Regions from separate parts of the Streptomyces sp. NBC_01618 genome, predicted to be linked through region 2. Evidence: riboswitches for the same ligand, from Rfam matches in the RefSeq annotation. Region 2 holds a riboswitch; each other region holds the start of a gene.

Region 1 (7,435 bases), 3.0 Mb from region 2:
CGCCGCAGGCGGCCGGCTCCAGGTCGATGCGGGAGACCGCGCCCCAGCCGATGGTGAGGACGACCTCGCGGGGCAGCGTGCCCGGTACGTACTTCTCCGGGTTGGCGACGACGCGGCTGACCACGACCGACGAGATCCGGTCGAGCTTGACCGACTCCGTGGAGGTGGTGGCGTACGGCGTCGGGGAGCTGGTGTCCGCGTTCTGCTCGTCGGTGTGGCTGACGATGAAGCGGGTGTCGGTCAGGACCAGGACCGTGACGTGACGGCGCACCTCGTTGGAGTCGAAGGTGGTCTCCTGGTGCACCAGGTACGAAGCGACCGGCTCACCGCCCACGGCGGCCTCCACCGCCTCGGCCACGAGGGCCGGGTAGTAGCCACTGCGCTCGATCGCCGCGCGCAGCCCCTGGGTCGTCGTACCGGTCTTAGCCATGAGGACCATCCTACGGGGGGCGGATGACTGCCGGGGACGATGTTCTCCAGGGCGGCCGGGGCCCGCGCGGAGGAGGGACCAGTGCTTTCGGTGCCGTCCGGCGGCCGGGCAACCAGCGGTGCCGTTCCGGTCGGTGTCCGGTCAGTAGTTGGGGAGGCGGCGGGGGCCGAGGTCGGTGCGGGCCGGGGGCGGCGAGAGCCGGACGCTCGCGCCGAGAACGGTCAGCCCCTGGGGGGCGACCACGACCGGTTCCAGGGCGATGGAGACCACCTCGGGATGGTCGTCGACCAGCCGGGAGACCCGCAGCAGCAGCTCTTCGAGCGCCGCGGTGTCCACGGGCGCCGCGCCGCGCCAGCCGAACAGCACCGGGGCCGCCCGGATGGACCGGATCAGCTCCGCGGCGTCGCGGTCGGTGGCCGGAACGAGGCGGTGGGCGGTGTCGCCGAGGAGTTCGGAGGGTGCGCCCGCGAGCCCGAAAGAGAGGACGGCGCCCGCCGCCGGGTCGATCGTGGCCCGTACGACGGTGTCGACGCCGCGCGGTGCCATGGCCTGGACGACGGGCCGGAGTTCGGCGGGCTTGCCGAGCAGGTCGGTCAGTTCGCCGTAGGCCCGTCGCAGCGCGCTCTCGTTGGCGAGGTCCAGCCGGACGCCGCCGAGGTCGGCGCGGTGGCGCAGATGGGGTGCGGTGGTCTTGAGCGCCACGGGATAGCCGAGCCGCGCCGCCGCGTGGACGGCGGCTTCGGGGTCGGGGGCCGGAAGCGTCGGTCGTACGGTGATGCCGTAGCGGCCCAGGAGTTCGCGTGCCTCGTCGTGCGCGAGTGGTCTGCCCCTCGGGTCTGGGTCCGGGCCGAGCAGGGCGTCGATCAGGTCGGCGGCGCCCTGTTCGTCGATGGTGTCGTCGAGGAACTCGGGCACCTTGCCGGGTACCGCGGCCTGTCGTCGCCACTGCGCGTACCGCACCGCTTCGGCCAGGGCGCGCACGGCCCGCTCGGCGGCGGGATAGGCGGGGATCCGGCCGGTACGGGGGCGGGAGTCGGGGGTGGGTTCGGGGCGGTCCTTGCTCTCCGTGCCCGTGGTTGCGGTGGCCGCGTCGCTGCCGGGGGCGGAGGCGGTGCGCGCCGGGGCGGGGCCGGGCGCTGAGGGGGTGTTCGCGGGGGCGGGGCCGGGCGTGGTGGTGACGGCGGCTCCGGCGCGCGGGGACGTCGCGGCCGCGGAGGGCTGCTTCGAAGGGCGCGGCTGCGCGACCGTGCTGGTGGCCGCGGCGAGGGCCTCGGCCAGGCCGCCGATCTCCACGTGGACGACCGCCACCGGCTTGGCGGGACCGGCGGACGCGGCCGCGTGCAGGGCGGTCGCCAGCACCTCTCCGTCGCCCGCTTCCGCCTCGCCGTCCTCGCCCACCCACGGGATCGCCGTCACGATCACCGAGTCGCAGCCGTCGTCGGCGAGGGCCTCGGCCAGGGCGTCCCGGAAGTCCTGCGGGGTCGCGGCGGTGGTGAGGTCGAGGGGCCGGCGCGGGCGGAGCCCCTCGGCCAGGCAGGCGTCGTACGTGAGCAGGCCGAGCGACTCGGAGTTGCCGAGGATCGCGACCCGTGGGCCCGCGGGGAGCGGTTGGTCGGCGAGGAGGAGACCCGCGTCGACCATCTCCGTCACCGTGTCGACGCGGATCACGCCCGCCTGCCGCATGAGCGCGGAGACCGTCGCGTCCGGGATCCGGCTGACCGGCACCGCGTGGCCGGGCGGGGTGGAGCCGCTGTGCCGGGCGCCCTTCACGACGACCACGGGCTTCACGGCGGCTGTGCGCCGCGCGAGGCGGGTGAACTTGCGGGGGTTGCCGAGCGATTCGAGGTACAGCAGGGCGACATCCGTTTCCGGGTCCTCGTACCAGTACTGCAGGAAGTCGTTGCCCGAGATGTCGGCGCGGTTGCCCGCGGAGATGAAGGTGGAGAGGCCGGCGCCGCGCCGGTAGAGCCCGGAGAGCAGCGCGATGCCGATGGCTCCGGACTGGGTGAAGAGGCCGATGCGTCCGGGAGCGGGCGGTTCGGGGGCGAGGGAGGCGTTCAGCCGGACGGCCTCGGCGTTGTTGATGACGCCGAAGGCGTTCGGTCCGATGATCCGCATCCCGTACGAGCGGGCCTGACGGACCAGTTCACGCTGCCGCTCCCTGCCCTCGGCACCCCATTCGGCATATCCGGCGGAGAGGACGACCAGCCCCTGGACACCGTGCTCGCCGCAGTCGGCGACGGCCTCGGGAACACGGTCGGCAGGGACGGCGACGACCGCGAGGTCGACCGGTTCGTCGATCTCGCCGATCGAACGGTGGGCGGGGACCCCGTCGATCGTGCCCCGGTCGGCGGCGAAGGAGCGGTTCACGGCGTACGTACGACCGGTGAAACCGGCCCCGAGGAGATTACGCAGGACCGTGCGGCCGACCCCGCCGGAAGTGCGGCCGACGCCGATGACGGCGACGGAGCCGGGCGCGAGCAGCCGTTGCACGGAGCGCGCCTCGGCCCGCTGCTCACGGGCGCGCTGGACGGCGAGGGACTCGGCGGTGGGTTCGAGATCCAGGGTGAGGTGGACGGAGCCCTCCTCGAAGCTGCGCTGCTGGGTGTACCCGGCATCCCGGAACACCTTGATCATCTTGGTGTTGGCGGGAAGCACCTCGGCCGCGAAACGGCGGATGCCACGCTCGCGGGCGACGGCGGCGATGTGCTCGAGGAGCGTCGAAGCCACGCCCCGGCCCTGGTGCGCGTCCTGGACGAGGAAGGCGACCTCGGCCTCGTCGGCGGGTGCGGAGGCGGGCCTGCCCCGCTCGTCGATCCGGTCGTAGCGGACGGTCGCGATGAACTCGCCGCCGACCGTGACCGCGAGCCCCACCCGGTCGACGTAGTCGTGATGAGTGAAGCGGTGCACGTCCCTGTCGGAAAGACGAGGGTACGGAGCGAAGAAGCGGTAGTACTTCGACTCGTCGGAGACCTGCTCGTAGAAGCTGACCAGCCGTTCGGCGTCGTCCGTGGTGATGGGCCGGATCCGCGCGGTTCCACCGTCGCGAAGGACCACGTCCGCTTCCCAATGGTCGGGGTACGCGTGATGCGGACTCTGCTGCGACGAGGGCTGCATGGGCAAAGACTACGGCTCCGTCAGCGGTCGCGTAGGTCCTGGGGCCGGGGCAGTCTGAGGGGGCCGAGCGGCGGTACAGCACGGGCTGCGGGCCTGCCGCGGTTCGGCCGGATCATCGCGCACTGCGTGAGAGACTGGTCTAGACAACCGTAGATTCCTGAAGGGCAGAACCATGGCAGAGCGCCGCGTCAACGTCGGATGGGCCGAGGGCCTGCACGCCCGCCCCGCTTCCATCTTCGTCCGTGCCGCCACGGCCTCCGGCGTCCCCGTGACGATCGCCAAGGCCGATGGCAACCCGGTGAACGCCGCCTCGATGCTCGCGGTGCTCGGTCTCGGCGCGCACGGCGGCGAGGAGATCGTGCTCGCATCCGAGGCCGACGATTCGGAAGCCGCCCTGGACCGTCTCGCGAAGCTGGTCGCCGAGGGGCTCGACGAGCTGCCGGAGACCGTCTGACCCATTTCCCACGAAAGAGCCGTGGCCCCCTTGACGGGATCCGCGGCTCTTTTGCTTTCCCGGGACGAAACTTCGTGAAAAATGAAGAGCGAAGACAATTCGGACAGCCCGAAGAAAGCCCTGCGGAATGGCCACTCTTTGTATACGGCGTAATTATTGAGGCCGGATTCCCGTGGTGTTTACGGGATGTTGCGAAGCCCTCACCCGGCCGGCGCGTGGTGCCGTGGGCCGGCGGTCCGGCCGACGCGTGGGGCCGCGGGCCGGCGGTCCGGCCGACGCGTGGGGCCGAGGGCCGGCGGTCCGGCCGACGCGTGGGGCCGAGGGCCGGCGGTCCGGCCGACGCGTGGGGCCGCGGGCCGGCGATCCGGCCGGTCGATGCGGCGCAGCCGGTACGCGGCCGCGGCCTGTTCGGCGTGCTGGGCGGTCAGCGCCCTGGCCCGTTCCGCGTCACCGCGCGCCACCGCGTCCACGACGGCTCCGCGCTCGGCCCAGGAATCCGCCGGGCGGGCCGGCTGCTCAACCGCGTACGTCCAGGCGATCTTGTGCCGGAGCTGGGTGAGCAGCGCGATCAGTCCGGGGCTGCCGGAGGCCTGCGCCAACGTCTCGTGGAACCAGCCGCCCAGCAGGCACAGATCCTCCCCCTCGCCCCGCCCGGCCCACTCCTGGCCGAGCCTGACCAGACCGCGCAGCACCTTGAGATGCGCCTCGGTGCGGCGCTGCGCGGCGCGCGCGGCGGCCAGCGGCTCCAGCAGCAGCCGAACCTCCAGCAGGTCGGAGGCCTCCTGCTGGGTGGGCTCGGCAACGCAGGCGCCCGCGTGCCGCCGGGTGACCACGAAACCCTCGGACTCCAGGGTGCGCAGCGCTTCCCGTACCGGGACACGGGAGACCCCGTATCGACGCGCCAGCAACTCCTCGGTGAGCCGGCTGCCACGTTCGAAGACGCCGGAGACGATGTCGTCACGGATTGCCGTGCATACCGAATGCGCGGGAATGCGCATGTCCGAACCTCCGCCTTAATCACCGCGAAACGCGGCCGACCGACGCCTGTTCTGTGACTCTATTGCAATGAGGCCGAATTTCCGATGCCGGGTGAAAATTCATGAATATCTTTTGGCCACGGCGCGGCTCGGCGGGCAGGCACGGCCGACGGGTACCACGGGCAGGCACGGAGGCCGGACATCGAGGGCAGGCACGGAGGCCGGGCGCGGAGGCCGGACATCGAGGGCGGGCACGGCGAAGGCCCCGGTGTGTGCCGGGGCCTTCGAAGAGGTGCTGCGGGCGGGACGGGTGGCGTCGGTCAGACGTTGACGCCGTGGGCGCGCAGGTATGCGACGGGGTCCATGTCGGAGCCGTACGACGGCGTCGTCCGGGCCTCGAAGTGGAGGTGCGGGCCCGTGGAGTTGCCGGTCGAGCCGGAGAGGCCGATCTGCTGGCCCGCGCCGATGCTCTGGCCGACGGAGACGCCGATCGAGGAGAGGTGGCCGTACTGCGTGTACGTGCCGTCCGTCATCCGGAGCACGATGTTGTTGCCGTACGCGCCGCCCCAGCCGGCCTCGACGACCGTACCGGCGCCGACGGCGACGACGGAGCTGCCGGACGCGGCGTGGAAGTCGATGCCCGAGTGGCTGCCGGACGACCAGAGCGAGCCGCTGGACTTGTAGCCGGTGGTGACGTACGAACCGGCGACCGGGAGCTGGAAGGCGCCCAGGCGGGTGCGCTCCGCGGACCGGGCGGCACGCGCCTTCTCCGCGCGCACCTCGGCCGCGCGCTTCGCTTCGGCCTCCGCCTTCTTCTTGGCTTCGGCCCGCTTCTTCGCCTCGGCCTTCCGCTGGGCCTCCACCTTCGCCGCGGCCTCGGCCTGGTGCTGCTGTGCAGCGGCCTGGGCCTCTATCTGGTCGGCGAGGGCGCTGTCGATGGCGATGACCTGGTTCAGGCCGGTCTCGTTGACGGAGGCGACCCCGGCGTCCGCTGCGAGGGCCGGAGAGGCCACGCCGCCGATGACGCCAGTGGTGGCCAGGGCCGCGACGCCGGCGATCTTCGCGCTCCTGCGCGTCAGTCGGCTCGGGGCACGATGCTTCCCGGTGGCACGGGTGAACGCCATGAAGTGGCTGGTCCTTTCCTTCCTTCTCGCCTACCGGGTTAGCTGACGGGTTCGGAGCAGGAAGGTCTCCTACGGACGCCCCGGCCTCGGTGAGGCTCAGGCATCCGATTCACCCCAGGGACTTCGTGGGTCCCCGGCTCCCCAGGCTCGCGCCTGACGGGGACTCGGCGATGACTGTCCGGTACGTCGCGGATGCGGCATACGAGTGACGGACAGCCCAGCCGACGCTAAGCGGGGTCACTTTCATTCACCAAACGGACAGGTCGTTTTGTAGCGCATCCCACAGGGCAGACTGGCAACCTCTCCACCAGAACGGACAAAAAGGAAGACCCCGGCGAGATGTCGCTCACAGGGGTCTTCCTCTTGTCCCGGTATGTGGACATACGGCGGGTCGGTGGATCGGCGTACCGGTGGGCTGCCACAGGTGAACCGTCACCAGCGAACTGTCGCGGGCAACGGGCCGGCCGGCCCATCAGGCAGCCTCCCGCGTCCGCGACAGGTACGCCCGTCAGCCGGCGACCACCGACACCTCTCCGATGTCCAGGGCCCGGACCGGCTCCTCGATCTGCGCCGCGTCACCGACGAGGATCGTGACCAGCCGGTCGCCCGGGAAGGCGTTGACCACCGCCGCGGTCGCCTCGACCGTACCGGTCTCCGCGAGCCGGGCGTACAGGTGTGCCTGGTAGTCGTCCGGAAGGTGCTGCTCGACCTGGTCGGCGAGGGTGCCGGCGACGGAGGCCGCCGTCTCGAACTTCAGCGGTGCGACACCGACGAGGTTCTGCACGGCCGTCTCGCGCTCCTCGTCGGTCAGCCCCTCGGCCGCCAGGGTCCGCAGGACCGTCCACAGGTCCTGCAGCGCCGGTCCGGTGGACTCCGTGTCGACGGATCCGCTGATGGCGAGCATCGCGGCACCGGTCGCCCCCGAGGCGGAATCCGGGGCCGACGAGCGCAGCACCTGGGCGAAGGCCCGCACGCCGTACGTGTAGCCCTTCTCCTCGCGCAGCACCCGGTCCAGCCGGGACGTGAGCGTGCCGCCCAGGCAGTACGTGCCGAGCACCTGGGCCGGCCATACGCTGTCGTGCCGGTCGGGGCCGATCCGGCCGATCAGCAACTGCGTCTGCACCGCGCCCGGACGGTCGACGATCACCACCCGGCCGCTGTCGTCGGCGGTGATCGGCGGGGCGGGACGGGGCTCGGCGGTGTCGCCCGACCAGTCGCCGAGGGTGTCGGCGAGCAGGGCGTCCAGGTCGATGCCGGTGAGGTCACCGACGACCACGACGGTCGCCGTGGACGGCCTGACATGGGCGTCGAAGAAGGCGCGCACGGCCGACGA
Region 2 (7,435 bases):
CCCGGTACGCGGACGCGCGGCAGGCCCTCGCCGACACCCGGCTCTCCAAGAACCCGGCACACCACGCCGAGCCGGCGCACGCCAAGGGGAAGACGGGCATCCCCGGCGAGCGCAAGGCGGAGCTGATGACGCATCTGCTGAACATCGACCCGCCCGACCACACCCGGCTGCGCCGCCTCGTCTCCAAGGCGTTCACCCCGCGCCGGGTCGCCGAGTTCGCCCCGCGCGTGCAGGAACTGACGGACCGCCTCATCGACCGCTTCATCGCGCAGGGGACGGCGGACCTCATCCACGACTTCGCGTTCCCGCTCCCCATCTACGCGATCTGCGACCTGCTCGGGGTCCCGCCCGAGGACCAGGACGACTTCCGGGACTGGGCGGGCATGATGATCCGGCACGGCGGCGGCCCGCGCGGCGGGGTGGCCAGGTCGGTGAAGAAGATGCGCGGCTATCTCGCCGAACTGATCCACCGTAAGAGGGAGAACCCGGGGGACGATCTGATCTCGGGGCTGATCCGGGCCAGCGACCACGGCGAGCACCTCACCGAGAACGAGGCCGCGGCCATGGCCTTCATTCTTCTGTTCGCCGGATTCGAGACAACGGTCAATCTCATCGGCAACGGTGTGTACGCCCTGCTCCGCAACCCCGCACAGCGCGAGCGGCTGCACCTCTCCCTCGACGCGGGGGAGAGCCGGCTGCTGGAGACCGGGATCGAGGAACTGCTGCGGTACGACGGTCCGGTGGAGCTGGCGACCTGGCGGTTCGCCACCGAGCCGCTGACGCTCGGCGGACAGGAGATCGCGGCCGGCGACCCCGTGCTCGTCGTCCTCGCCGCCGCCGACCGCGACCCGGAACGCTTCGAGGACCCCGACACGCTCGACCTCGCACGGAGTGACAATCAGCACCTCGGATACGGGCACGGCATCCACTACTGCCTGGGAGCACCGCTCGCCCGGCTGGAGGGACAGACCGCGCTCGCCACGCTCCTGAGGCGCCTTCCCGACCTGCGACTTGCGGTGGAACCTACCGATTTGCGATGGCGTGGCGGGCTCATCATGCGTGGACTGCGCACGCTGCCCGTGGAGTTCACGCCGGGGTCTGCACCCGCGCAAAGTGACATCCCGTCAAGTCTGTGACTTTCACGTGATCTGCGCTGCATCGACTTGTGACGCGCGTTCGAGTCCGGCTAGGTTCACCGTTCGACTCACCAGTCACTCGTCAGTCACACGGAAGGTATCCCCATGGGCTCCGCGAACGGCAGACACCGTCGCCCTCGTCAGGCACCCGCCATCGTCGTCGCCGCGGGCGTGACCGGATCGGCCATCGCCATCCCGCTGCTCGGCGCGGCCGGCGCGCACGCCGCCGACGCGACGACCTGGGACCGGGTGGCCGAGTGCGAGAGCGCCGGCATGTGGAGCTCCGACTTCGGCAACGGCTTCTACGGCGGCCTGCAGTTCTCGCAGGAGACCTGGAAGGCGTACGGCGGCGATTCGTACGCCGAGCGCGCCGACCTCGCCAGCCGCGCGCAGCAGATAGCCGTGGCCGAGAAGGTGCTGGAGGACCAGGGCCCGCAGGCCTGGCCCAGCTGTGCGGTCATTTCCGGCCTCGCGGAGGACGGGACGCTGCCGGGCGTCGATCCGGGGGTCGCGCCCTCGCTCGAGCCGACGCAGAGCGCGGAGCCGGCTGACGGCACGTCGGCGTCCCCGGCCGACGGCGCCACGCCGTCGGACGGCGTCACGGACGCCACGGACGCCACGGGCGGCAAGGGCGGCAAGGGCGGCTCGAAGGGCTTGGGCGGTGCCGACGGGTCGGCAGGGAAGGCCGAGCCCTCCGCGCAGCCTTCGGCCACGGAGTCGGCCGCCCCGTCCTCCGACGCGCCCGAAATGCCTGATACGCGTGATTCATCCGATTCCTCCGGCCGTACGGGTGGTAAGCACCGTGGCGCCCCGGCCCCCGAGGGGGGCCGAGGTGCGGGCGGCGGCCTCGACCGCGAGTCGGGACGCCACGCCTCCCGGGGCGACGGTGGCGCACGCGACGCGGGCGCGTCGGCCGCCGACGGCATGTACACCGTCCACCCCGGCGACAATCTCTGGGCGATTGCTGACGCACAGAAGGTTCCTGGTGGCTGGCCTGCGCTCTATGAGGCCAACAAGGGGGCCGTCGGCAACGACCCGGACCTCGTCCTCCCTGGCCAGAGTCTTGATCTCGGCGTGGAGGCCGAGTGAGGGCGGTATGAAAATCGACTAAAAGAGCCCCAAAAATCGGGGTAGTTCAGGGACCTATGTCCGCTTATGCGTAAGTGAGACATGGGTCTCTTTGCGTCAATTGGCGTGTCGCGCCCAGGGGCTCCCGTCGTATCGCGTCCCACCTGCGAAAACGATGGTTCCTCACATGCAAGTAAGGGCTGATTGTCCGATGTGTTCATCTTTGAAAGTGGGGGTTGCCTATGTTTACGGTCGGAACCGCTCGCACCGCGGGCCCCGTCGACCGTCACGCCGAATCCTGCCGTCGGTCGAAGGGAACAGACGCGTAAAGCGCCGTAGGCAGGAGCGGGGGACCCAGGTAAGCGCCGGGCCCGATCGTCGAAAGACGCATCAGGACCGGCTTGGGGTGAAGTCGCGTGCTAGGACGTGCGACCGGGCAACTCACTTGGCCCGAACCCGACAGCTCACCTCGTAGGCGTCGGTGAGGAGAAGTTCCATGCTGTTTTCCAGCAAGGGCAAGCACCGCCGCCCGTCCAAGGCCGTCCGTGTCGCCACGCTCGCCGGTGTCGCCGGTGCCGCCGTCGCCGTTCCGCTGATGGGCGCGACCGGCGCCTCCGCCGCCTCCGTCGCCACCTGGGACGCCGTCGCCCAGTGCGAGTCGGGTGGCAACTGGTCCATCAACACCGGTAACGGCTACTACGGCGGTCTGCAGTTCTCGCAGTCCAGCTGGGCCGCCGCCGCCGGTACGCAGTACGCCCCCCGTGCCGACCTGGCCACCAAGGCCCAGCAGATCGCCACCGCCGAGAAGCTCCTCGCCATGCAGGGTCCGGGCGCCTGGGGCTGTGCCGGTGCCGGCAACCTGACCAACGACGGTGTCGACCCGGGCGTCGACACCGGCTCCTCCTCGAACTCCGGCGCCACCAAGCAGCAGAGCGCCCCGGCCGCGCCGAAGCAGCAGGCGCAGCCGAAGAAGGCCGAGCGCACCGAGGCTCCCGCCGCCGACCGCTCGGACCGCTCCGCCGCCCCGCAGGCCGAGTCGAAGAAGACCGTCACCACCCCGACCGGCCAGAAGGTCGGGAAGGGTGACGGCGAGTACAAGGTCGCCTCCGGCGACTCCCTGAGCAAGATCGCCGCCGACCACAAGGTCAAGGGCGGCTGGCAGCGGCTGTTCGAGCTGAACAAGGACATCGTCAAGGACGCGGACCTGATCTACCCGGGTCAGCAGCTGCACCTGACCAAGTAGTCCAGGGCCTCTCCTCCCCGAGCACCCCGGCCCGGCGCGCATCCCCCGTATGCGCCGGGCCGGGGTTTCCTGTGTCGCGCGCCACCCCCGCGTGACGCCTCTGCTCTGTGTGATCGTTCAACTGTTGTAGTTACTGACCAATAAAATTCTGACGGTTTGTCTGGCAATGCTCGCCCTCGGGTCCTTTTTCGTCCCAGGGGTCGGGCGGTCGTCCGGCTGAGCGGGCCGGGCCGGTTAGGCTCTTGTCGCAAGGCCAAAGTGACCCTGCACAACCAGTGTCATATCCCAGAAGGAGATGCCTCGTGCCGTCCATCGACGTCGTCGTAGCCCGGGAAATCCTCGACTCCCGGGGGAACCCCACGGTCGAGGTCGAGGTTGGCCTCGACGACGGCAGCACGGGCCGTGCTGCCGTGCCGTCCGGCGCCTCCACCGGTGCGTTCGAGGCCATTGAGCTTCGCGACGGTGACCCCAACCGCTACCAGGGCAAGGGCGTGGAGAAGGCCGTCCTCGCCGTGATCGAGCAGATCGGCCCGGAGCTCGTCGGATACGACGCGACCGAGCAGCGGCTGATCGACCAGGCGATGTTCGACCTGGACGCCACCGAGAACAAGGGCTCGCTCGGCGCCAACGCCATCCTCGGCGTCTCGCTGGCCGTCGCCCACGCCGCCTCCGAGGCCTCGGACCTGCCGCTCTTCCGCTACCTCGGCGGCCCGAACGCGCACCTGCTGCCCGTTCCGATGATGAACATCCTCAACGGTGGGTCGCACGCCGACTCCAACGTGGACATCCAGGAGTTCATGATCGCCCCGATCGGCGCGGAGTCCTTCTCCGAGGCGCTGCGCTGGGGTGCCGAGGTGTACCACACGCTGAAGAAGGTCCTGAAGACCAAGGGACTTTCGACCGGTCTCGGCGACGAGGGCGGCTTCGCGCCGAACCTGGAGTCGAACCGCGCCGCCCTCGACCTCATCGTCGAGGCCATCAAGGAAGCCGGCTACGTCCCGGGCAAGGACATCGCGCTCGCGCTCGACGTCGCCGCGTCCGAGTTCTACAAGGACGGCACGTACGAGTTCGAGGGCAAGTCCCGCTCGGCCGCCGAGATGACCGAGTACTACGAGGAGCTCGTCTCCGCGTACCCGCTGGTCTCCATCGAGGACCCGCTGTACGAGGACGACTGGGCCGGCTGGAAGGTCATCACCGACAGGCTCGGCGCCAAGGTGCAGATCGTCGGCGACGACCTCTTCGTCACCAACCCGGAGCGCCTGGCCCGCGGCATCGAGGAGGGCTCCGCCAACGCCCTGCTCGTCAAGGTCAACCAGATCGGTTCGCTGACCGAGACCCTGGACGCCGTCGAGCTCGCCCAGCGCAACGGCTTCAAGTGCATGATGTCCCACCGCTCCGGCGAGACCGAGGACGTCACCATCGCGGACCTCGCCGTCGCGGTGAACTGCGGCCAGATCAAGACCGGCGCCCCGGCCCGCTCGGACCGCGTCGCCAAGTACAACCAGCTGCTGCGCATCGAGGAGATCCTCGACGACGCCGCGGTGTACGCGGGCCGCTCGGCGTTCCCCCGGTTTCGCTCTGCGAACCAATAAGCACAGCGCTCTGCGAACCAATAAGCACAGCGCTCTGCGAACCAATAAGCACAGCGCTCTGCGAACCCATAAGCACAGCGCTCTGCGAACCAATAAGCAGAGCAAGGGCTGAGCACCGGCCCGTCGTGGGCCGAAGCACCCGGCTTGCGTCCGTCCCCGCACTCGGTCCCGTACCGTGTGCGGGGACGGACGTGCGTAACGGGGAGGCGGAGACATGGCCGCGAAGGACCGGGACCGGTTCTCCACCGCGACCCGGCTGCGGCTGCTCGGCGAGCAGACCGCCGCCCGTGTCTACCGGTCGCAGAGCCGCCGTCAGGCCCGCCGCTCCCGGCTCACCGGCCGGGCGGCCTTCCTCGCCCTCGTCGTCTGCTCCCTGGTGGTGGCGCTCGCGTACCCGATGCGGCAGTACGTCTCGCAGCGGGACGAGATCGCTGACCAGGAGCGCCTGGCGCAGGAGGCCCGTGCCCGCACCGAGGAGCTCCGCGACGAGAAGGCGCGTCTCCAGGACGACGCGTACGTCCGGCAGCTGGCCCGCAAGCACCTGCACTACCTTCTTCCCGGGGAGACCGGTTACACGGTGATCGACCCCGACGCGGTCAGGGAGCGCAACGGCGAGACGGACGATTCCGACCGGCCGTGGCACTCCAACCTCTGGGACGGCGTCGACAGCGCCGACCGCGACTGACTCTCCTCGTCCCCCTTCGTCCCTCCTTCATCCCTCTGCAGAACCGCAGTTCGAGCAGCCCGATCAGAACCTAGGCAGGCATGGAAACCCCCCCTCCGCAGACCGAGTCCACCGCGCCCACCGAGGCGGACATCGCCGCGTTCCAGCAGCAGCTGGGCCGCCCACCGCGCGGGCTGCGCGCGATCGCGCACCGCTGCCCGTGCGGCAACCCGGACGTGGTCGAGACGCAGCCCCGGCTGGAGGACGGTACGCCGTTCCCGACGACGTACTACCTGACGTGCCCGCGTGCCGCGTCCGCGATCGGCACGCTGGAGGCGAACGGCGTCATGAAGGAGATGACCGAGCGCCTCGGTACGGACCCCGAGCTGGCCGCCGCGTACCGGGCCGCGCACGAGGACTACATCGCCCGGCGCGACGCCATCGAGGTGCTGGAGGGCTTCCCGAGCGCGGGGGGCATGCCGGACCGGGTGAAGTGCCTGCACGTGCTGGTCGGGCACTCGCTGGCCGCGGGGCCCGGGGTGAACCCGCTGGGCGACGAGGCGATCGCGATGCTGCCGGAGTGGTGGCGCAAGGGGCCGTGCGTTTCGCCGTGCGGCGCGCCGGACGAGGACTGAGCGTTCCCCCCCCGGGGGCTCCGCCCCCGGACCCCTGCTCCTCAATCGCCGGAGGGGCTTGGTTTGGGGCTCTGCCTCGGGCCTCTGCTCCTCAGTCGCCGGAGGGGCTTGGTTTGGGGCTCTGCCCCGGGCCTCTGCTCCTCAGTCGCCGGAGGGGCTTGGTTTGGGGCTCTGCCTCGGGCCTCTGCTCCTCAGTCGCCGGAGGGGCTTGAACTGCTCCTCGACTGCCGGAGGGGCTTGATCTGGGAGTACTTCATGACCCGCGTGGCCGCCATCGACTGCGGTACCAACTCCATCCGTCTGCTCGTCGCCGACGCGGACCCGTCCACCGGTGAGCTCGTCGAGCTCGACCGGCGGATGGAGATCGTCCGCCTCGGGCAGGGCGTCGACCGCACCGGCCGGCTCGCGCCCGAGGCCCTGGAACGGACCTTCGCCGCGTGCCGCCAGTACGCGGAGGTGATCAAGGAGCACGGCGCCCGGAAGATCCGCTTCGTCGCCACCTCCGCCTCCCGCGACGCGGAGAACAGGGACGAGTTCGTCCGCGGCGTGCTGGACATCCTGGGCGTCGAGCCCGAGGTGATCAGCGGTGACGAGGAGGCGGAGTTCTCCTTCATCGGCGCCACCAAGGAACTCGCGGGCCGCGACCACTTCGAGAAGCCGTATCTCGTCGTGGACATCGGCGGCGGCTCCACCGAATTCGTCGTCGGCGACGACCACGTGCGGGCCGCGCGCTCCGTGGACATAGGGTGCGTCCGGATGACCGAGCGGCACCTCGTGCACGACGGCGTCGTGAGCGATCCGCCGACCCCCGACGAGATCACCGCGATCCGCGCCGACATCGACGCGGCCCTCGATCTCGCCGAGAAGAGCGTCCCGCTCACCGGGACCGCCACCCTCGTCGGCCTCGCCGGGACGGTCACCACGGTCGCCGCGATCGCCCTGGAGCTCGACGCGTACGACTCCGAGGCGATCCACCACTCCCGGATCTCCCTCGACCAGGTCCAGGAGATCACCGGACGGCTCCTCGCCTCCACCCACGCCGAGCGTGCCGCGATCGGCGCCATGCATCCGGGACGGGTCGACGTGATCACCGCCGG
Region 3 (7,435 bases), 1.1 Mb from region 2:
CCGTGGCCCCCGGCGCCACGGTTCCGGGTTCTGACTGCTCATATGGGCGGTGCGGCGCCGGCTGGGACCAGGGCGCGGCCTCCGGTGACCACGGATCGGACCGTGGTGGCGGGGCCTGCTGGGGTACCTCCCCTGGGTTGGCGGCACCGGACCGGTCCGCCTCGGCGACGTCTTCGAGGTGTCGCGCGCGGGCTCCGTTGGGCAGCAAGCTGATCGGTACGCGCTCGCCGGTGAGTGACACCTGGTAGCGCGCACAGCCGAGCCACCGATCGTCGCTGTCGCAGTAGTATTCGCGCCAACCTCGCAAGCTCGCCCTGAGTAGGGGGAAAAGGGGGCATCCTGCGGCGTGTGAGCAACTCACGTTGCTCCCTCCTGATCGGCGCACACCACCCGTTCGGGCAGAGCGGTTGCCGTTCTCGATTCTTGCCCTCGCCGCGCTCGGCCGACGATCTGCAAAGCAACGCGGTGACGGGCAGTGACAATAAGGCTCTGTGCCTCCATTCCGCGACCGGGCGTGATGCAATCACTGTTTCGATGTCCCGAGCAAATTCAGGGTATTTTTCAGTCGGACTACTTGACACCACTTGGTGAGATATTCCGCGCGACGGATATGTGGCGTCTATCCCTCATGTCCGGATATTTACAACCGACAATCGGGCCAATTGGGTCACTATCCGCCCCCATGGCTGCGGCCTGTGCTGATGCAAGTCAGCTGTTTGCGGAGAGGGTGAAAATGCTGGAGCCCCTTGTGATGGTGGCGTGAATATCGTGGATCTCAAATGAAGAGCTAATGGAGAAGAATTATGTGTCAGCGTGCTGTCTGTGGGTCCTGTCGGAAGATGACCTATGAGGGCTGCGGGAGGCATGTGGACCAAGTGCTCATGGGCGTGCCGACGGCTCAGCGGTGCATGTGTGAGTCTGCGGAGCGCAGGGGTGCGCGCGCAGTGGGGGTGGCGGCTCGATCGGAATCGGTGCCGGCCCGACAGGGCGAGTCGCCGCGACGCGCACAGGTTCCTCGGCGCCCGGAGAGTTCACCGAGCCGGTCGAGGGGTGGCTGGTGGGCCCGGCTCATCGATTGGGCGAAAAGTCCGGTATAAGGAAATCAGTCGACTATGAGTGCTTCGGAATCTTTGGGTAGAAGACGCTGGTTATTGCGCCATGAAAACCCGGATTTCGAACTCCAGGGTGGCAGGCGACGCCGAGCCCGAAGCCTGCAGCGACACCCATGACCGTCGCTGCAATTGCCGTCGGCGTGTTCCTGGGAGTCGCCCTCACTGAAGAAGCTGCGGTGGTACGAGGACGCAGGTGAAGGCCCGATGCGGCTACGACGGTCGGGTGGTGTTCCTGCGCTCCTGCACGTTGGCGTAGGCCATGAGACCGAGGAGGACGGCCAGGAGTACGGCCGAGGCGCCCGGTGTGCCGAGATCGAGGCCGCCCTTGGCGGCAGGCTTCGTGAGGAAGTCGCCGGCGGTGGCGCCCAGCGGACGGGTGAGGACGAACGCGATCCAGAACAGTGCGACGTTCGGGACGGCCGACACCCGCATCAGGGCGGCCAGTACGGCCAGCAGCGCTGTGACGAGGAGGGCGCCGCCGGCGTAGCCGAGGCCGGAGCTGTCGGATAGGAAGTCGCCCATGGACGTGCCGAGTGTGTTCGAGACCAGGATCGCGGACCAGAAGAGGGCCTCGCCGCGGAAGGTGACGATGTCTCGGATGACGAAGGTCTGTCCGGTGAGCTTCCAGGCGATGAAGATGGCGATCAGCAGGGAGACCAGGATCGCCGCGCCCGCGGGGTATCCCAGGCCCAGGCCCTGCGGGCCCCGGCCCAGCGAGTCCGTGCCCGCCGTGAGGTACTCGGTACTGGCGTCACGGTTCATGAAGTCCGACATCGTGGTGCCGGCCATGCTCGTGGACAGGATGACCGTCCAGTAGAAGAACGGGTTGTAGCGCCGGGCCCGCAGTTGCACCACCAGCGTCAGCACGAACACCAGGAACAGTGCGATCGTGGTGAGGAAGTAGCCCAGCCGCAGCGTCTGGGAGAACAGGTCTCCGGCCGTCTCGCCGAGGGTGGTGGCGGCGACCTTCATGATCCAGAAGGCCAGAGTGACCTCGGGGAGCTTCTTCATCACGGAACGGCGCTCAGTGGCCACATCCACGGCGGTGAGGAATTCCGACTGTCCCAAAACGCACTCCTGGTCACGAGCGCGCCTGCGCGCCGGCCTGTTACCGCGTCCTTGCGTCTACGCAAGGTAGACCGTCTACACGCATGTAGACGGTCCGACACTCCCGGCGTGATGCGCTCAGACGAGGAGCTTCGTCTTCGCCCGCTGGTACTCCTCCTCGGTAATGGCGCCCCGGTCCTTGAGCTCGGCGAGTTTCGCCAGGTCGTCGACGTGCTTGCCCTCCCTCGGGGCGTTCGCGCCGGAGCTGTCGGCGGCGGCCTCCCGTACGTACGCCTTGAAGGCGGCGTCGCGTTCCTGCGCTTCCTTGATCTCCCGCTTCCCCATGGATTTGCCGCGCACGATCACGTACACCAGGACGCCGATGTACGGCAGCAGCAGCGCCAGGACGAGCCAGCCGGCCTTGCCCCAGCCGCTGAGGTCGTCGCTGCGGAAGATGTCCGCGATGACCTTGAAGAGCAGGAACAGCCACATGATCCAGAGGAAGAACCAGAGCATGGTCCAGAAGAGGTCCAGCAGGGGGTATTCGTCCACGGTCGGCTCCCTGATCATTGCGACTTCGTCGCGTCGACTGGCTGAACGGTAAATCAGTCATATCACCGTAAATCCGAGCCTGCCTCCCGGCGTTCTCCGGGCTCCTCTTTGGCCGCCCCTTGGGCCGCCCTCCGTCGTGGGTGCGGAGTACCGTGGAAATATCGAGGGAGGCTCGGGACGCCCAGGCCTCCAGGAGGCGGGGTCGCCTCGTGTTCATGAAGCGGTGTGAGAAGCGGCGTGAGCGGCGGTGTGAGCAGGCGTACGCATGGACGCTCGCGAGGGCGCATGCACACGGCAGATGAGTCCGCCCGGAGCCCGGTCGGGGCGATCGGCCGCGTCACCGTGCCGATTCCGCCCGATGGCCCGGGCGAAGTACTGGTGGCCGTACGGGGTGGGTCGGAGGCCTATACCGCATGGTCGGCGACGTCGATCGACAGGGACGTGCGCGTCGTTGTCGTCGACTCGGTCTCGGCGCGCGGCGTGATCGTGGAACGCCTGCCGTCCTGAGCCGAAGCAGCGGTGCAGCTACGTCGAGCAGAGACGCACGACAGGAGTCTTCCGATGTTCTTCTGGCACGTTCCCGCCCCCAACGAGGCGATGCTCATATCCGGTTCCAAGGGGCAGACGCTGGACACCCAGTTCCGGATAGTCACCGGACACGGCAGTTTCGTGCTCCCCGTGAAGCAGAAGGCGCGCATGCTCTCCCTGGCATTGCGCGAGGCGGAGATCACCGAGGATTGCGTGACGCAGCAGGGCATCCGCCTCAACGTCCGGGCCGTCGCGGTCTTCAAGGTCGGCGACGATGCCGTGTCCATCGCCAACGCGGCACGCCGCTTCCTGACCGAGCAGGAGCAGATGGAGGAGCTCGCCGGCCGGATCTTCGCGGGCCACCTGCGTTCCATCGTCGGCGGACTGACCGTGGAGCAGATCATCCGCGAGCGCAACCGGGTCTCCCAGGAGGTCATCGCGGGCAGCCACGGCGAGATGGAGAAGCTCGGCATCGTGGTGGACGCCCTCCAGATCCAGGAGATCGACGACGCCACCGGCTACATCAACAACCTCGCCGCCCCGCATGCCGCCGCGGTCGCCAGCCAGGCCCGGATCGCCGAGGCCAAGGCCGACCAGGAGGCCAGCCAGCGCGAGCAGCAGGCCGCGGCGCTCAAGGCGGAGTACGAGCGGGACACCGCGATCAAGCGGGCCGGCTTCCTCGCCGAGACCGAGCAGTACAACGCCCGCGCCGCGCAGGCCGGACCGCTCGCCCAGGCCAGGGCCTCGCAGGAGGTCATCGAGGAGCAGACCGCGCTGGCCGAGCGGCAGGCCGCTCTCGCCGCGCAACGGCTCGAAGCGGAGGTCCGGCGTCCGGCGGATGCCGAGGCGTACCGTCAGCGCACTCTCGCGGAAGCGGCCCGTGACCGGGCGAAGTTCGAGGCCGACGGCAGCGCGTACACCGAACGGACCCTCGCCCAGGCGCAGGCCGACGCCAACAGCGTGCGCGCCACCTCGCTGCGCGACGGCAACCAGGAGCTCATCGCGGCCAACCGCATCGTCGAGAACCTGCCCGCCCTGGCCGACGCGGCCGCCCGAGGCATGTCCGGGGCGGACCTGACCGTTTTGAACGGCACCGACGGTGTCAATGAGATGGCGGCGGGCGTGGTCGGCCAGGGGCTGGCGATTCTCCGCTCCCTGCAGCGCGGCGCGAATCCGATGAAGCCCCCGGCGGTCAACGGGAAGACCGCTCCCCGTATCGCCGAGACGAATTGAGGTCGGCGGGTGGCTCAGCTATTCGCTCAGTGATTCGCTCAGTGGTCATGAGCCCGTCGCGCATGCCGTACAGTTGTGTTTACCGACGCGGGGTGGAGCAGCTCGGTAGCTCGCTGGGCTCATAACCCAGAGGTCGCAGGTTCAAATCCTGTCCCCGCTACTGAAGACCCAGGCCCGGCACGCATGTAGCGTGCCGGGCCTGGGTCGTTCCAGTATGAGACCCCCGAAGGAGCAGGTCCGGGCGGTGTGTGGGCTGTGCCACGTACGTACCCCCATTGGTCGACGAGGAGTCGCCGCGCGACTCCGCTCCGGCGAGCCTGGGGGTGGGGCGCGGTACCGTCCGCAGCCGCGCGCGTACCGGGCAGGAGACCACAGGTGTGGAAGCGGCTGAAGGGGCGCGGCAGACGTGCCGAGGGCGGCACCCGCGCCCGGCGGTTCGTCCGCGCGCTGCCCGCCCTGATGATCCTCGGCGGGCTGGCGTTCGACATCCTCACCCCGCCCACCTTCACCGCCATTCCGCTGTTCGTGGCGGCGCCGCTGATCGCCGCGCCGTTCTTCTCGCTGTCCAGGACCATCTGCACCGGCCTCGCCTCGATGCTGGCCGTGGTCGTGCTGCGGCTGTACAGCAACACGCTGCCGGACGTCGTGCCGCTGATCGAGCTGCTCACCCTGGCCACCGTCTCGGTACTCGCGGTCGTGATCAACGGGGTCGTGCGGCGCAGCAATGAGCAGCTGGCGTCCGCGCGGGTCATCGCGGAGACCGCCATGCGGGCGGTGCTGCCGAAGCCGTCCGACCGGATCGGCGGGCTGCATGTGGCGGCGCGGTACGAGGCGGCGCAGGCGGACGAGTTCGTCGGCGGTGACCTGTTCGCCGTGACGGACTCCCCGTACGGGGTGCGGTTGGTGGTCGGGGACGTACGGGGGAAGGGGCTCGACGCCGTGGAGTCGGTGGCGGTGATCATCGGGGCGTTCCGGGAGGCGGCCGAGCAGGAGCGTTCGCTGGAGGGTGTGGCGCAGCGGCTGGAGCGGGCGCTGGCGCGGGAGGGGACGCGGCGGGGCGGGCTCGACGCGGTGGAGGGCTTCATCACCGCCGTGCTGGCCGAGATCCCGGCCGGGCTGTCGCGTGTGCGGGTCGTCAACCGCGGCCACCCCGAACCAATCCTGCTGCACCCGGACGGGGCGCTGGATGTGTTGGGGCCGACGGTGCCCGCGCTGCCGCTCGGGATGGACCTGGGAGCGTGGCCCGACAGGTCGGACGAGTGGGACCTGCCGGCGGGGACGACCCTGCTCCTGTACACGGACGGCCTCTCCGAGGCGCGGAACACCGACGGGGTCTTCTACGACCCGGCGGTCCGGCTGCGCGGTCGGATCTTCCCGGGGCCCGAGGAGCTGCTGTCCGCGTTGACCGATGACGTACGACTGCACACGGGGGGTGAGACGACCGACGACATGGCGTTGCTCGCGGTCGTACGTCCCGCGGAGGGGCAGCCGGACCGGCGCAGGACCGTGAAGATCGTCGGTCTGGAAGGGGTGTGACGAGTGGGGCGGGGGCTTTCGTGCGTGCCGGGCGGGCCTTGGGCGCGGGATGCCACCGTACGTAACCGAAGCGCGCCACTCCGCATAACATTTGACGCAACGTCAGAAATCGGGTGGTGACTGAGGGGTGATCAACTCATCCCATTTCACCCGGTTGTGCACCGTAAAGTCCAGGCCAAAGGCGTGAACGATCAGTGGGAACAGCTTGGAATCAGGCCCCGGTGTCTATTAACGTTCGATAACGCAGCGCGGTCGTCCCAGCCGTCGTCAGTGGCGGCACCGTGCGCGAGCGCCGAATTCCGCAAGGGAACCGGGGAACCACCTACATGGGGTGAATCGGACACCTGCGTCTCGTGAGAGGCGGAGGGGCCCGTAGGAGACCTTCCTGCTCCGAACCCGTCAGCTAACCCGGTAGGCGAGAAGGAAGGAAAGGAGTGCGCCCCCGTGGCGTCCAACAAGCCTGCCCCCGAGGCTCCCTCTCGGTTCAACCCCGACTTCGGCACCGACTTCGGCACCGACTTCGGATCCGGTTCCCACTCCGGCTTCGCTTCCGACTCCGGCTTCGGCCCCGACTACGGGACCGCCTCCGACTACGGGACCGGTGGGACGGGAGCGGCGTACGGCACCGAGCCGGGCGGCGACTTCGCCGGTGACTTCGGTGGCGAAGTCCGCGCCGACGGCAACGGTGAGCCCGAACGCGGCTGGGACGAGTGGAACCCCACCGAGGAGTCCGTCCGCCCCGTACGCGGCAGGCACCGCGTCGCCAAGCAGCGCAACGGACTTGCCCGTAGCTCCACGGTGCTCGGGGTCGGCGTCATCGCGGCGGTCGGTGCGGGCGGCATGGCCACCGCGCAGAGCAAGCCGCCGGTCTCCATCTCCCTTCCCGATTCCATCGCGGACAACCTTCCCGACGCCAAGTCCCTTCCGGGCGTGGGTGCTCTGTTCTCCGGGGAGTCCGAAGCCGACAAGGCCGCTGTCGCCGCCGATGCCGCACCGCTCACCACCGCCGGCCTCACCACCACCGAGGCCGAGCAGGGCACGTCGGACGCGGGCGAGGCGCTCCGTGCGCGCATCCTCCAGCAGGCGGAGCAGCAGCAGGACGCCGCCGACGCCGAGGCCAAGGCCGCCCAGGAGAAGGAGGCCGCGGAGAAGGCAGCCGCCGAGGCCAAGAAGCAGCAGGACGCGGCCGAGGCCAAGGCCGCCGCCGAAAAGAAGAAGGCGGAGGAAGAGGCCAAGAAGAAGGCCGAGGCCCTGCGGCTCGCCAAGCTCGCCGCCAGCTACGCCATCCCGACCTCCTCGTACACGATCACCTCGACCTTCGGCCAGGCCGGCTCGATGTGGTCCTCCGGCTACCACACCGGCCTCGACTTCGCGGCGCCGACGGGTACGCCGATCAAGGCCATACACGGCGGCACCATCAAGTCGGC

What was found. A riboswitch is a leader RNA that binds a small molecule or an ion and turns the genes downstream of it on or off. The one in region 2 is predicted to bind cyclic di-AMP.
Region 1: it holds a riboswitch for cyclic di-AMP, as region 2 does, so the genes downstream of both, OH735_RS28440 (M23 family metallopeptidase) here and OH735_RS14645 (transglycosylase family protein) in region 2, are expected to answer to the same signal.
Region 3: it holds a riboswitch for cyclic di-AMP, as region 2 does, so the genes downstream of both, OH735_RS19885 (M23 family metallopeptidase) here and OH735_RS14645 (transglycosylase family protein) in region 2, are expected to answer to the same signal.

Annotation. Positions count from the first base shown of each region.
Region 1 covers NZ_CP109297.1:6,137,171-6,144,605, reverse strand. The annotation lists gene OH735_RS28460 (DUF5998 family protein) at 1-430, opposite strand, end outside; gene OH735_RS28455 (GNAT family N-acetyltransferase) at 572-3,547, opposite strand; gene OH735_RS28450 (HPr family phosphocarrier protein) at 3,720-4,001, shown strand; partial or broken gene OH735_RS28445 (GntR family transcriptional regulator) at 4,340-4,999, opposite strand; gene OH735_RS28440 (M23 family metallopeptidase) at 5,299-6,102, opposite strand; cyclic di-AMP (ydaO/yuaA leader) riboswitch at 6,115-6,282, opposite strand; gene OH735_RS28435 (M16 family metallopeptidase) at 6,611-7,435, opposite strand, start outside.
Region 2 covers NZ_CP109297.1:3,135,872-3,143,306, reverse strand. The annotation lists gene OH735_RS14655 (cytochrome P450) at 1-1,136, shown strand, start outside; gene OH735_RS14650 (transglycosylase family protein) at 1,242-2,225, shown strand; cyclic di-AMP (ydaO/yuaA leader) riboswitch at 2,526-2,697, shown strand; gene OH735_RS14645 (transglycosylase family protein) at 2,701-3,447, shown strand; gene eno (phosphopyruvate hydratase) at 3,750-5,039, shown strand; gene OH735_RS14635 (septum formation initiator family protein) at 5,254-5,724, shown strand; gene OH735_RS14630 (DUF501 domain-containing protein) at 5,805-6,338, shown strand; gene OH735_RS14625 (exopolyphosphatase) at 6,594-7,435, shown strand, end outside.
Region 3 covers NZ_CP109297.1:4,245,504-4,252,938, forward strand. The annotation lists gene OH735_RS19855 (hypothetical protein) at 1,323-2,180, opposite strand; gene OH735_RS19860 (SHOCT domain-containing protein) at 2,298-2,711, opposite strand; gene OH735_RS19865 (hypothetical protein) at 2,997-3,218, shown strand; gene OH735_RS19870 (SPFH domain-containing protein) at 3,273-4,472, shown strand; tRNA gene OH735_RS19875 (tRNA-Met) at 4,559-4,632, shown strand; gene OH735_RS19880 (PP2C family protein-serine/threonine phosphatase) at 4,848-6,008, shown strand; cyclic di-AMP (ydaO/yuaA leader) riboswitch at 6,289-6,441, shown strand; gene OH735_RS19885 (M23 family metallopeptidase) at 6,453-7,435, shown strand, end outside.